Regions from separate parts of the Caproiciproducens sp. CPB-2 genome, predicted to be linked through region 2. Evidence: riboswitches for the same ligand, from Rfam matches in the RefSeq annotation. Region 2 holds a riboswitch; the other holds the start of a gene.
The links. A riboswitch is a leader RNA that binds a small molecule or an ion and turns the genes downstream of it on or off. The one in region 2 is predicted to bind fluoride.
Positions count from the first base shown of each region.

Region 1: linked by a shared signal. The riboswitch ahead of VXK30_RS00330 (MutS-related protein) and the one ahead of VXK30_RS12570 (inorganic diphosphatase) in region 2 are both predicted to bind fluoride.

Region 1 is NZ_CP142860.1:65,912-73,252, reverse strand. Features, by position in the region: gene VXK30_RS00340 (UvrD-helicase domain-containing protein) at 1-1,586, shown strand, start outside; gene VXK30_RS00335 (MutS-related protein) at 1,601-3,085, opposite strand; gene VXK30_RS00330 (MutS-related protein) at 3,090-4,796, opposite strand; fluoride riboswitch at 4,770-4,840, opposite strand; fluoride riboswitch at 4,972-5,043, shown strand; gene VXK30_RS00325 (fluoride efflux transporter FluC) at 5,177-5,566, shown strand; gene crcB (fluoride efflux transporter CrcB) at 5,566-5,922, shown strand; gene VXK30_RS00315 (universal stress protein) at 5,979-6,761, shown strand; gene VXK30_RS00310 (oleate hydratase) at 6,829-7,341, opposite strand, start outside.
Region 2 is NZ_CP142860.1:2,524,889-2,532,229, forward strand. Features, by position in the region: gene ileS (isoleucine--tRNA ligase) at 1-1,394, shown strand, start outside; gene VXK30_RS12560 (aspartate/glutamate racemase family protein) at 1,625-2,314, opposite strand; gene ade (adenine deaminase) at 2,366-4,162, opposite strand; gene VXK30_RS12570 (inorganic diphosphatase) at 4,303-4,842, opposite strand; fluoride riboswitch at 4,906-4,978, opposite strand; gene VXK30_RS12575 (sensor domain-containing diguanylate cyclase) at 5,052-7,322, opposite strand.

The DNA.
Region 1 (7,341 bases), 990 kb from region 2:
TCGTCGGCGAGCAGGACGCGCTCTCCATTCTCGCGGACCTTTTAAAGGACCTCGGGCTCAAAGCGTCCCCGCGGGATGTTTTCAGGGAGATCTCCCTGATCAAAAGCGGCGCGCGGCTGCCGGAAGAAGCTGAGGAAGTCCCGGAGGGGGTCTATGACCGGTACTGTGAACAGCTTGCGCGGTACGGCGTGCTGGACTATGACGACATCCTCCTGAACACGCTGAACCTGTTCCAAAACGGAGAGCTGGGAAACAGGGAGGAGAAAAAACTCAGGAACGCTTTTTCCTATCTTCTGGTGGATGAATTTCAGGATATCAATCCCGTCCAGTACCGCCTGATACAGGAGTGGGGAAAAAACAGTGCGGGAATTTTCGTAATCGGGGACCCGGATCAGTCCATTTACGGATTCCGGGGCTCGGATTCCCGCTGCTTTGACCGGTTCTTCGGGAATTTTTCCGGGGCGCTCCGGGTACGGCTCACGCAGAATTACCGCTCCACCCCCGAAATTATTGGATGCTCCCGGTCCGTTCTGCCGGAAAGAAACACCGCGGAACCGCCTCTTGAGGCGCAAAGGGACAGCGGCGCCCGCGTACGTCTTCTGGAGGCGGACGTCGAGCTGCCGGAAGCGATTTTCATTGCCAAAGAGATCAACCGCATGGTCGGCGGCATCGATATGCTCGACGCGCATGCTTCTTCCCGCCCCAAAGGGAAAAAACCTGTTTCGGAGCAGACGAGGAGCTTTTCCGACATCGCCGTGCTGTACCGGACCAACCGTCAGGCGGAGCTTTTAGAACAATGCCTCCGGAAAGAGGGCATCCCGTACCTGGTCGCCGGACGGGATGAATTCCTTTCCGACCGCGAGGTGCGCAAAGCGGTCGCCTTTTTCCGCTTTCTGCTCGACCCCGCGGACCTGATCTCCCTTCGGCTGTGCCTGAAGGAATGGGGCGTCTGCCCCGGCGGCCGGACGCAGCGGGTGCTGGAGGACTACGCCGGAACGGACAAAAGCGCCGCGTCCCTTTCGGCGCTTTTGGAAAAGCTCCCCGCTTCCCCGGGAAATCCGCAAGCATTCTCCGGGCTGCTCCGCAAATACGGGCCTCTCGTCCGCAGCGGGAAACCGCAGAAGCTGATAGAAGCCTGGATCGGCGATAACGGGCTTCAGGAGGTACGGAGCATGGAGCTGTTTCTCAACATGGCCGTTTTGCACGAAAAAATGCCCTCCCTCCTGCAGAATCTTCTGCTCGGGCGGGAAGGCGACATCGTGCGCAGCGGCGGGAGAAGCTATTCGCCGGACGCGGTTTCGCTCATGACCCTGCACGCGTCCAAGGGGCTCGAATTCCCCGTTGTGTTTGTCAGCGGCGTAAAGGACGGAACGATCCCACTGAAAAACCGGCGGGGCGACGGTAACCCGGACGAGGAACGCCGGCTCTTTTATGTCGGCATGACAAGGGCGCAGGACGAGCTGGTCCTTCTGACTTCCTCCCCGCGCTCGCCCTTCCTTTCCGGCCTGCCCGCGGACCTTCTTTCGGAGGGGACCGCTTTTGAGCGGAAAAAAGCGCCCGAATTCGAGCAGGTCAGCTTTTTCTGACGGACGGCGGGGCGTTACGCCTCCGGTCCGAATATTTTCCGGTACAGGTCTTCTCCGTAAGCCGTCTGAAGAGGTTCCCCCGGCATGATTTTAAAAGTACGTTCTCCGTTTTCAAGCCTTTGTGCGCTGAGAAACCGGACCTTCGGGTACCGCGGGCTGAAAAAGGCGGCCGCAAAAGTGTAAAGATGCGTCACGAAAAAGATTTCTATCCCGTTGTCCGTGAGCGCCTTTGTAATCTGGCGGCAGATTTCGGAGCCCTCCCGCTCATTGGTGGCGGCGAACGATTCATTGAACAGAACCAGAGCCCCGGGAGTCAGGCGGTCGGCAATCTCGCTCATGCGGGCAAGCTCCTCATCCAGCTTCCCGCTTGTCATCGTGGTATCTTCCTCTTTTTTGAAGTGCGTAAATACGCCGTTCCGTATCGGCGCCCGGTAATTTTGCGCGCCGACGAACATCCCGCACTGCATCATAAGCTGCGCCTGCCCGACGCTTCTGAGAAAGGTGGATTTTCCTCCCTGATTGGCTCCCGTAATGATATAAAGCCGCTGATTTTCCGCATTCAGTTCGTTTCCCGTTACTCCCGAATCCTTTAGCAGGACAAGGCTGACGTCGTACAGCTCATCGTATTTCCGGCTCTCCGCTTCCAGCGGGAGCAGCTCGGGAATACAGACCGGCATGCCGGCGGCCCGGAGCCTGTCGTATAAATTCAGGCAGCCGACGTAAAAGGCAAGCTCCTTTTGAAGGATAACGAAAAAGCTTTCCACGTGCTCCGCCGACTGCGCCAGCACATTGATGCTTTCATTCATCGCACGGGCGCGGCGGTTGCCGAAATCGGAGGCCCCCGAGTCGTCACGGGGCGCCAGCGTAAAGGACGGGGCAAAATGCCAGTGGCGCCAGAAATGCGTTTTCTCTTTGCGCCGCATCACATAATCGATTCCCTGATTGTAATTGCCGAGTCCGGCGCTGATCAGCATCCCCTTTTCATCCTTCATCTCATTCAGAAGCGAATGAATCTGTAAAAAATAATCGTCGCCGAGCTCCCGCCACAGCATGGAGATAAAATTTTTAAAGCCTTCGGAATGGAAATTCCGCATATCCGCGTCGGTGGCGTTGCGCATTTTCAGCAGCATTTCCGTGTATATTTTCAATAAATCGACCGCGCTGGAAAAATTGCCGGATAAATTCTGCCGTGTGGACAGCCACGACCAGGATTTGTGTTTCCGCTCCATTGTCTCAACCGTAATATCATAAAGCTTTCTCACTGTTTCGGGGTTGTTGATGCAGTCCTTCAGGACCTCCTGACGATAGCGGATTTCCCGGTCGGTCCGCAAAGGACAAAACAGGGCCGAGCCGCACGCCTCCCGAATCATCGTGTCGTCCCGCGCCATCGCCGAAAGGATGCGGGAAAACTCAAGATCGGCGATCAGCGTGTCCTTCCCAAAACAGGGTTTCTCCTGCGGATTGAAATCCGTATCCTGATCCATCAAGTGTACTTTCAAAATTTCAGCCTCCCTTATGACTGCCGCAGAGTCCGCCGCTCAGCCTTTCGCAAAGCTGCTCACAGGTCAGCCCGTATTTTCCCGCGATGTGCATCGCATAGGCAAGGCCGTCGGGCGGCCTGCGGGTAATCCGAAAAGTCCTTACCGCCGGGTCGTCCTCCCGGACCGAGCTCATCATGCTGACCGTTTCCTCCCCGTGTGCGGCCAGCTCGTCGATAAAGGTGACGCACACGGCGGGAGCGCCCAGCTTCGCAAGGGCGTCCATCATGCGGCCCCCCAGCAGCAGCGCGTCCGTCAAAGTGGTGGAGGAAAAAATCTCGTTGATGACGATGATGCTCCGGGAGGCAGCGCGCCCGAGAAGCTCGTGAAGACGCTCGAGATCGTCCTGCAGCTTTCCGTTCCGGGTGGACAAATCCTCCTCCCGCCCAAAATGGGTGAGGATATTGTCAAAAAGGAGGATCGCCGCCTCCCTTCCCGGCACGCACAGCCCCAGGCAGGAGAGATAATGGATCTGCCCGAAGGCACGGGCAAAGGTCGTCTTTCCGCCCTGATTGGGCCCGGTCACGACGATGATCCGCTCCGGTGTATTCAACACAAAATCATTCGTCACCGGCTGCCCGGCATCTCCCATGGAAGAAGCCAAAGCCAGATCAAAGCCGTCCCTGTCGTAAAGGTGTTCCGCGTTTTCGCACAATTTCGGGTAACAGAACGGGAGCCCTTTCCCGCGATGCGGCCGGATATATTCCAGCCAGGAGAGGTAGAACTGAATTTCACGGGAAAACCGCGCGACGGTCGGGTCGATAAAATCAAGATATTTTAAACAGAAATGGTCCAGATTCTCAAAAATGTCCCTGTACCAGGAGGCGACCATATTCAGCACGGCCGCCTCCACATGCTGCGCGTACGGTTCTTCGGAAAGCTTGCGGCGGTAATCCGTCCCGTCCCCCTGGCGGAATTTGTCGAACAGCCTGAGAATTTCCTTACTGTGATCTTCCTGCCCCTCATATTTCCGGACACGGAGGACCCCGTTTTTGATCAGCATGCAGTATTCCACGGAAGAAAGCTGTTCGCGCAGCCGGCCGATCTGTCCCCGAAGCTCCGTGAACGCCTCCGTCCCGGTATAGGCGGCCAGGTACTTCATAAAGCCGCGCAGGCCGTCCGAGCAAAGCGTCCGGTCCCGCAGCCCGTCTGTCAGCCCGGCAAGCTCCGTACAGTAGCTGTCCGCACAGTCGAGCAGACGTCCCTTGGTCAGATAATGATTTTCATAGCTGTTTTCGGACGTGAGCGATTTTTTGATGGTTTCCATGGATTGGCTGAGGCGATAGATGGATTGTGAAAAATCGGAAAAGAATCCGCGCAGCCCGTCGTCTTCCAGCTCCCGCATGACTTTCTGCCGGTAGATAAGGGTATCGCTGTCGCGAAGCGAAGTGTAGAAGAAGCCTTCGAGCCCGTATTCTTTTCTGCTGTTCAGGATCGGCCGGAAGATCTGGTCAAGATAAAGGTCCCTGAAGCAGTCCGGCGCAGCTTCCTTCCTCGGTTTTTTCCACTGCTCCTCAGCCGGAAATAAGATACTGTAAAACACATTGCACACCTCTTCCTGTTTTTTATGATGCGGAAGCCACCGCGCTGCCGCCGCGGCCTTTTCCGGGCACCACAGCCTGACAACGACAAAAAAGCCGATGGCTTCCAAACAGAAGTCATCAGCTTTCACGCATTTCGGTATTACCGCGGGAGTACTTCATTCCCAAGGCTATTATAGAACATGCTTTTATAAAAATCAATGGGCAATAAAATTCCGTTCAGTGGATGGCGCCTGCCTGCATTTTTCCTTATAAGCCGTACGCAAACGGAGAAAAGGTTGAAAAATCCGTCATAATTTGCTATAATGCAGAAACGGGAATGAAGTTCTCCCTTAGCGCTGCTAAAATTGCTTTTCAGCTGATGACTTCTATGGGAATCATAGGAAGTGGTCAGCTTTTTATTTTCCCCTTCCGCAAAACAGAAAAATTTACAGTTCAGGCCCTGTTTGTAAAAACAGGAATGCAAATAAGGCCTGGTCGCAGCAATGGAAATGCCAAATTGGGGGTATCTATGAAAAAAAATATCGCTGTCGCGGTCGGAGGGGCGGCCGGAACCATCCTGAGGTGCGTGGTCCATCAGCTTCCTCTGCCCTTTGACGAACTTTACCGTCCCATTCTCACGATCCTGATTAACGTGAGCGGGAGCTTTTTATTAGGCTTTCTGACCATCCTGTTTGCAAAAAAATTCCCGGTGAGCGCCGAAGTGCGCCTGGGTATCACCACGGGCCTGCTGGGAGGATATACCACGTTTTCAACCCTTTGCAAAGAAGCTGTTTTGCTGGGCCTTTCCGGAAATGTCCTTCTTTCGGCGGTTTACGTTTTTGCTTCCGTCCTGCCGGGCCTTGCCGCCGCGTGGCTCGGGATCAGAACCGCAAAGCGGATGGAACGGAGGCGCGCCTGATGGATTTCGTCCTACTGAGCGTCGGCGGCGTCTGCGGCGCAATCGCCCGCTATCAGATCGGAGCCGCCTTTTCAAAAAGAAAAAATCACACCTTTCCCTTCGGTACCTTTTTTATCAACCTGTCGGGCGCATTCCTCCTGGGAATTTTTTGCGGGCTGGGCATCAGCGGAAATTCCTATCTGCTTCTGGGCGACGGCTTTTGCGGCGCCTTTACCACCTTTTCCACCTTTACCGTTGAAAGCGTGCAGCTCATGCAGCACGACGCCGTCAGGGAGTCCCTCCTGTTTATCGTATTGTCGCTGGCAGCCGGACTTCTTTGTTTTTCGATGGGTTACACAACGGGGAAGCTTTTTTAAAACGAGCCGGGGGACGCCGTTTTCCCGGAAATCATTGAGTTTACGGAGGTGTTGTTATGAGAAGGGTTTTACTTCCGATCGACGGAACAGCGCGGAGCCTGCAGGCGGTCGATCTGATCAAATCGCTCTATACGCCGGAGGATGTGAGCATCGTACTGCTTATGGTCCGGGAAGACACGGAAACGATGTATTCGGAAGAGGAACTGCAAAAATCCAAAGCGCAGCTGAAATCCACCTTGGACGCGGTAGCCGGACAGCTGCCGGGCTATCCCGTGCGAAAGCAGGTCGTTTTCGGGCGGGCCGGCGATCAGATCCTTGAATGTGCAGAGCAGGATGAAATCGATATTATCGTGATGACAAAATCCACAAAGACCGGCCTGTCCCAGAAAATCGGCTCGGTTGCAGCCTATGTCGTAAAATACGCGAAATGCATCGTCATGATCGTGCCGGAAAATGTGTCCAGTGAAAAATCGCCGGGGAATGTGCTGAAATGCCGGCATATGGACGATATCGTTACGCTGAGCGGCCAGATGAGCTTCCGGCCCAGTTCCTGCCTGCTTCCGGTGCAGGCAGGAAAATGCGTGTACAGCATCACGGTGCTGGAGGGAAAGCTGCGCCTGAACCACAGCGCCTACGACCCGGACGGCGGCACATGGTCCGCCCCGCTGCAAAACGGCCAGCCGGAGCATTATGACCTGAAAAAAGGAGAGGAAAGAGAAATCCGTCTGGAAGCGGGCATTGCATTCCGTCAGCTCGACCAAATCGAGGTCGTCAACCCGAGTATGACGTCTCTGCTGAAATTTCACTATATCGCGCGGTTTGAAAGCCTGGATGAATAACCGGCGGCTTTGGATATATCACGCCCCTGCGGCCGTCGGACCGCAGGGGCGTGATTTCAATCATATCTTAAACCACGTGATGCTCTTTCAGAAGCTTTTCAATGTCGGTGCCTTCGGTTTTTTTCAGAAGCAGCTTCATGGCAAGCCTCTCTTTGAACCCAAGCTCCATATCGGTCATTTTCTTGCCGTCGCGCAAGGATACGGTGGAATTCAGCAGGTCCCGGACGTCATACACGCTGCCCCAGACCTCCGGCACGCCGCGGTCGACGTTCAGCAGGGTATACACCGCTTCCATGCCGGTGCGGATGGAATATTCGGTGGTGAAAATGGTGTCGCGCGCGGTCTCGGCGAACTGACCGAGGAAAGCGAAATTGACGGCGCCCTTCGGAACGACCAGAGGACGGTCCCCTTTTGCCCTGGGCATGAAGAACGCGGTGATGTACGGCATCATGCAGGGAATCGTGTTGGCACTCTTTTCGGCAAGCGCGGGGATTTCGGATTCCGGTACTCCCATATGATACAGCCACTCCATGCAGATTTCCTTACCGGTGCATTCCCGCATGCTTTTTTTGACGTAATT
Region 2 (7,341 bases):
AAAACGTCATCGTCCTCGGCCATGTACAGGACGAGAACGGGCAGAAGATGTCCAAATCCAAGGGCAACGCAGTCGACCCGTTCGAGGCGCTGGAGACCTACGGCGCGGACGCGATCCGCTGGTACTTCTACAGCAACTCCGCCCCCTGGCTCCCGAACCGTTTCCATGGCAAGGCCGTGACGGAAGGCCAGCGCAAATTCATGGGCACGCTGTGGAACACCTATGCTTTCTTCGTACTGTACGCGAACATCGACGAGTTCGACGCCACCAAATACACGCTGGACCGCGGCAGCCTGACCGTCATGGACAAATGGCTGCTGTCCCGCCTGAACACCTCTGTAAAAGCCATCGACGGCCATCTGGAGAACTACCGGATTCCGGAGGCGGCGCGTGCGCTTCAGGATTTTGTCGATGAAATGAGCAACTGGTACGTCAGAAGAAGCCGAGAGCGCTTCTGGGTCAAAGGGATGCCGCAGGACAAGATCAACGCCTACATGACGCTGTACACCGCGCTCGTCACCATAGCGAAAACGGCCTCTCCCATGATTCCGTTTATGGCGGAGGATATTTACCGCAATCTGGTCTGCAAGATCGACCCCTCCGCGCCGGAAAGCGTCCATCTCTGCGATTTTCCGAGCGTCGACGAATCCCTGATTGACAAAGAGCTGGAAGAAAACATGGAGCTGGTGCTCGACATCGTCGTGCTGGGCCGAGCGGCGAGAAATACCGCCAACATCAAGAACCGCCAGCCGATCGCGAAAATGTATGTCCGTTCGGAAAAGCCGCTGAGCGAGTTCTACCGGACCATCATCCGCGACGAGCTGAACAGCAAGGAAATCCTGTTTACCGAGGATGTCTCGGACTTCACCTCCTACCATTTCAAGCCGCAGCTTAGAATTCTGGGGCAGAAATACGGCAGGAAGATCGGCGAAATCCGCACCGCGCTCGCCGGACTCAACGGAAGCGCGGCGAAGAAGGAGCTCGACGCCAACGGCGCCCTGACCCTCGCCCTTTCGGACGGGGAGATCTCCCTGACCCCTGAGGAACTGCTGATTGAAACCGCTCAGGCGGAAAATTACGTTTCCATGGCGGACAACGGGATCACGGTGGTCATCGACACCCATTTGACGGAAAACCTGATCGAAGAGGGATTCGTCCGCGAAATCATCAGCAAAATCCAGACCATGCGCAAGGACGCGGGCTTTGACGTGACCGACCATATCATCGTCTATGAAAAGGGAAACGACCGGATCGCGAAAATCATCTCCGACAATCTCGCCTCTATTCAGAACGACGTGCTGGCCGAAGAAGTCAGGCTGAACGAAATGGCGGGCTTTGCCAAGGAATGGGACCTGAACGGCGAAACCGTCGAGCTGGGCGTTCAGAAAATCTGATGTAAAATAAATTTGCGGCAGCTACCGCATTTCCACAAGATTGCGTCTCCCCCGCCTTCGGCGGGGGAGACGTTTTGTCCCGCAAACTGAAATGGAATTGCCGTAATTGCATAGGACAACAGCTTTTAAAAGAAAGAAATACACCTTAAAGCGGGGTTTTAAAAGCCCACTCAAGGTGCATTTTTTATGCATTATTTTATTGAAGGGTTATTGAGCAACAGCCCCTTCATTCAGGACAGCGCGTACAGGGCCGCGCGTTTCGCGTGGATTTCGGTCGTATCGAACAGCGGCACGGACGTGTCCTTCTGCTGAACCAGCATCCCGATTTCCGTACAGCCGAGAATCACGCCCTGCGCACCCTGTTCCGCCATTTTCCCTATGATTTTCAGGAACGCCGCTTTCGATTCATTGGAAACGATGCCGAGGCAGAGCTCGTGAAAAATAATATGATTAATGAGTTTCCTGTCTTCTTCATCCGGTACAAGGACTTCCAGATTCTTTTCCGCCAGCTTTTCCTTGTAAAAATCCTGCTCCATGGTGTAAACCGTCCCGAGCAGAGCGATTCTTTTAATTTGATTCTGCAAGAGCTCCGCCGCGGTCACCTCGGCAATGTGAAGCACCGGGATGGAGACGGCGCTTTGAATCTGTCCGGCGACCTTATGCATGGTATTGGTACAAATCACAAGGAAATCGGCGCCCCCTTTTTCCAGGCTCCGCGCGGCGGAAGACAGGATTCCCGCGCATTTTTCCCAGTCGCCCTCCTCCTGGCACTTTTCTATTTCATGGAAGTCCATACTGTAAAGCAGGCATTGCGCGGAGTGGAACCCTCCCAGCTTCTGCTGAACCGTGCGGTTGATGATCTGATAGTAACCGACGGTGCTTTCCCAGCTCATTCCTCCGATCAGGCCGATTGTTTTCATATTGATTCACTCTCCCGATATTCTATTTACCTGCTCTATTTTTATAAAACTCTATTCTTCCACAAAGAGCGGAGTAAACCGGAATTCCGTACAGTCCACCAGCCCCCTGTCGGTCAGGCGCAGTTCGGGCAGGCAGGCAAGCGGAATCAGCGCCATGGTCATAAAGGGAGAAACCATGCTGCACCCAATCTTTTCCCACGCCTCGCTCAGCTTTCCGACGATTTCAGCCATTTCCTCCACCGGCTTGTCGTTCATCAGGCCGGCGATCGGGAGCGGAACCGTCCCCAGAACCCTGCCGTTCTGTACGGCGGTCATTCCCCCGCCGCACGCGATCAGCGTATTGGCGGCCAGCGCCATGTCCTCGTCGTTGGTGCCGATCACCAGCAGGTTGTGCGCGTCATGCGCCACGGTGGAAGCCATGGCCCCGCACCGGATACCAAACCCTTTGACAAAGCCGAAGCCGGCCTTTCCCGTTTCATGGTGCCGCTCAAAGACCGCCGTTTTCAGGACATCCTGTTCGACGTCGGAACCGACCCGCCCGTTTTCCACCCTGAGCGAAACATGCCGTTCGTAGGAGCCGACCCTGGCGGGGATCACTTCAATGACGCGGGCGGTCACACGGTCGCCCTTCGCGGGAATGGCAAAGGACTCCGGTGTAATGGGATTTTTGATATGCATGGATTCCGTCGCCCACTTCGGGTAATGATAGGGCGGGAGCTTTTCGGTAAGCTTTCCGTTTTCCGCCGCAACGGCGCCGTTGATCAGCACCCGCGTAACGTCCAGCCTGTCCAGACTGCCGATAAAAACGATATCCGCGCATTTCCCCGGCGTAATGGACCCCAGCTCATGGTCCATCTGAAAGCACTGGGCGCAGTTGATGGTGACCATCTGAATGGCAGTCATGACGTCGATTCCCTCTTCCACCGCGCGGCGGACGATGTGGTCCAGATGCCCCTGATTCAGCAAGGTGTACGGGTGCGTATCATCGGAAATCAGCACCCCGAACCGGGTGTCGATTTTATTTTCCGTAATGCTTTTCGCCACCTCATGAAGGTCGCGCCACGCCGAACCTTCCCGCAGCATGGCGTACATGCCGAGCCGCATTTTCGCGAGGGCGTCCTGCGCGCGGGTGGACTCGTGGCAGCAGCGCACACCGGAAGCAATATAGGCGTTCAGCCCACGCCCCGTCTCCGGCATGGAGTAATGACCGGTCACGATCTTGCCCGCCCTGAGCGTCTCGGCGACCTCGCCATGCATCTGTGGGTCCGAGTTCAGCACGCCCGGAAAATTCATCAGTTCCCCAAGGCCCACCACGCTGTCCCACCGCATGGTCTCGGCGATCTCCGCCGGACCGATGGAGGAGCCGGTATCTTCAAAGCCGGGAACGGCGGGAACACAGGCCGGTGTGGTGACCATCGTTTTCAGCGGAGTCCTTTTGGAGTCCTCGATCATGCAGGAAACCCCGTCCAGCCCGAGGACATTGCAGATTTCATGCGGGTCCATATAGATTCCCACCGTGCCGTGAGGAATGACCGCCCGCGCGTATTCCCCCACACTCATCATGGAGGATTCCACATGCATATGCCCGTCTAAAAATCCGGGGGCGATATACTGACCGGCTGCGTCCAGGACGGTTGTGCCTTCTCCGATACAGTGCTTCGCGTCGCCGACAAGGGCAATCCTGCCGCAGGAAATAGCCACATCGGTATCCGGCAGGATCTCCCCGGTACAGACATTCACCAGCCTGGCGTTGATAATCACGGTTTCCGCCGGAACGGCGCCCTGCGCGACCGCGGCAAGCGTCCTGCCGGATTCCCACAGCGGAGAAGTACAAAACTTGTTAATCATCACAGCACCCCTTTACATGTTTTTCATTCTATATTAAACGTCATCAAAATGCCTGTCAAGCATCTTTTACTGCCGTAAAATAAAAAAGGCGCCCCGCAGCGGTCAAAAACCGCCGGAGCGTCCGTTCTTTACAGGGGAGATCAGGCGTTGGTCCCGCCGAATTTTTCAGTGTAAGCGTCGATGCTTTCCTGTATAATCCGTTTTGCGTCCTGCACGCTGCGGATGTAATCCACCGCGGTGGCTTTGCCCTCCAGTTCCTTATACACCGCAAAAAAGTGAATCATTTCGTCAAAAATATGCGAGGGCAGCTCGTCGATGTTCCGGTATTCGTTGAAGGTCGGGTCGCCGAACGGAATCGCGATGATCTTGTCGTCCACAAAACCTCCGTCCTCCATGGAGATCACCCCGATGGGGTAACAGCGCACCAGAGAGAGCGGCTGAATGTCCTCGGAACAGAGCACCAGCACGTCCAGCGGATCGTGATCCGCCGCGTAGGTACGCGGAATAAAACCGTAATTCGCAGGATAATGCGCGGAAGTGTACAGGATACGGTCCATGGAAAGAAAGCCGGATTCCTTATCCAGCTCATATTTTGTCTTGCAGCCCTTGGAAATTTCAATCACCGCGAAAAAGCTGTCCGCATGAATTCTGTCCTGAGAAATCTCGTGCCAAATATTCAAAAAAGTCCCTCCTGCATCTTAAATTTTCTGATTTGCAAATAAAAAAGCCGACAACCCGCTGTGTATATCACAGAAGTCATCAGCATAAAAGCAATTTTAGCGTTCGCTACGGGAGAACTTCATTCCCGATTTTTATTATAGCACAATGGAAAACATTCTGTCAATAAACAGAAAATAAGAGAACCGGCAGAAGCCCCGCAGACGGATTCTCATTCCTGCTCAAACCACCGGACACAGTCGCGCCCCTCTTTTTTGGCCAGATACATCGCCTTGTCCGCGTGATTGATCAGGTCGTACAGGTTCACCTGCTCCCTTTTTCCCCTTGCGACGCCGATACTGACGGTCACATGAATATGGTCGTTACCCTCACAGGAATAGCTGCAGCTTCTTACTTCCCTGTTCAGCTTTTCCGCCAGCAGGCCGACGTCCTCCTTTTCCATGTCCTTGAGGAAAATGAGGAATTCCTCGCCGCCGTACCGCCCGACCACCGCGCTGACCGGGATACACCGTTTGCAGATATTCGCAACGTTTTTAATGATTTTATCCCCGAACAGATGGCCGTATGTATCGTTGACGGCCTTGAAAAAATCGATGTCAAGCATCATTGCGTAAAAATCGCAGCCGGCTTCCCTGGCCGAAATATATTCCATAATGCCGAGCTTCATCAGCTGCCTGCGGTTGTAAATACCGCTCAGCTCGTCATACAGGGCAAGTTCTTTGATTTTTTCATAGGATTTTGCGTTCTGAAACGCTAAAATCGACTGCTCCGTATAGATATCCACCAGTTCCAGGTCTCCGGCAGAAATCTCCCTGCTTTTGCTGACAATCATTTTTATGACGCAGAACAGCTTGTGATTATAGTAAAGAGACTTCACGATCAGGCTTTTTCCGTCTTTGCCCCGGGTGTAAAGATCGTGCACGCGAACCTTTTCGCCGCCGTTTCGGTTCTCGGACTGATTTTGATCCCTGAGGACGATTCTCCCGGAATACCTGCGGCAGACCACTTTTTCGTGATTCAGTTTGGTCACAATGTAACCCAGGCTCTCATTCACCCGCAAAACCATGACGGCGCTTTCAAATTCGATAATCTGATACAGATTTTCCAGAATGCTGACCAGAAGGCCCTCGATTTCCAAAGCGGAAACCATCGCTCTCAGACCGTTGTTCAGTTTTTCCGTAATACTCCTTTGCTTCATTTCGTATTCCAGCTTCAGATTTTTGATTCCGACCTCATTGGCCAGCTTTTCGTTCAGCAGATCGCTTTCCCTGAATCTTCCTACCTGCAGGAAGACCTGAATGAACGTGACGACGAGCATTGCGATCGGAGTATAGTAAAGGTTCATTTCGATAAGCCCGTTATTTTTCAGGATATCCACAATGGACAGGAAAAACAGGAGCAGGACGCTTAAAAGGTTGATTCCGGCGTTTTCGTATTTTTTTCTCATTGCGCGCATCAGCGTCACAAGGCAGTTGGCAACGGTGACGGGAATCATCGCTTCCAGAAGAACAACGGGATACAGCATATACCGGGCCGGAAGAAAAACGCCCACAAAAACAATGGCGGACACCGCTGCTCCGCTGACACGCATAAACCTTCTGCTCGACAGTTCTTTATACTGATAGTAAAAAAACAGGCACAGCAGCTGGATCACCACGAAATTGACCAGGTACAGTTTGGTGTTGAATTCAAAATTGATGCCGGGGAAAATCTTATTGAAATAGCACTCGCCGTAAAGCAGCGGACGCAGGGAGATGGCCGCTGCAAAAAGCGCCAGACAGATATGGGCCTTGTCGTGAGAACGCACAAAATACAGCAGAAAGAAAAACACCGCCATTACAAACAGGGATGAAAAGAGAAAGGTGTCCATAAACAAGCCCTGATCGCCCAGCCGCTGGATCTGCTGCTGGGTTCCCACCACAACGGGAATCGTCAGGCCGGAACGGAAATAGTCGAAGTTGGAAACCTCTATCAGAATTTCCGTGTCTTCCCGCTGTGTCTGAAAGAAAACCGACTGCGTCGTCCACTCCGGTCTGGATTCCGACGCGTTTTTCCCGACCCGGCCGCTTTCGAAGCGTATGTTTCCATCGATCCACAGCCGGTAGGAAGAACCGATCTGGGGAATTTTCAACCCAAGACAAAGGCCCTTCTGTGCTTTCAGCACCACCCGGTAGACGGCGTATCCCTCCTGTGAACAGGCTTTATTGTCCGCATCACGGTACGCCGTCCAGTTTGCGGGAACCTGAACCAGCTGTTTATTGTCCGCATCCGTTATCTTCCCCTGAGGGCTCACCTGCCGGCCCCAATAAAACTCCCATGCCCCGGTCATCGGAACAGGTGAGGAAAGGCCGGCGCTGCCGATATCCAAAACGCCGTTCGAAACAGCATTCTCATGCCGGCCGGTTCCCGAAAAAACCGAAAGCAGAATCAGGCAGAAGGATACAATCAGCAGCCCGTCGGCGAATTTGATAAACCTTTTCATGGATACCCCCAAAAAACAC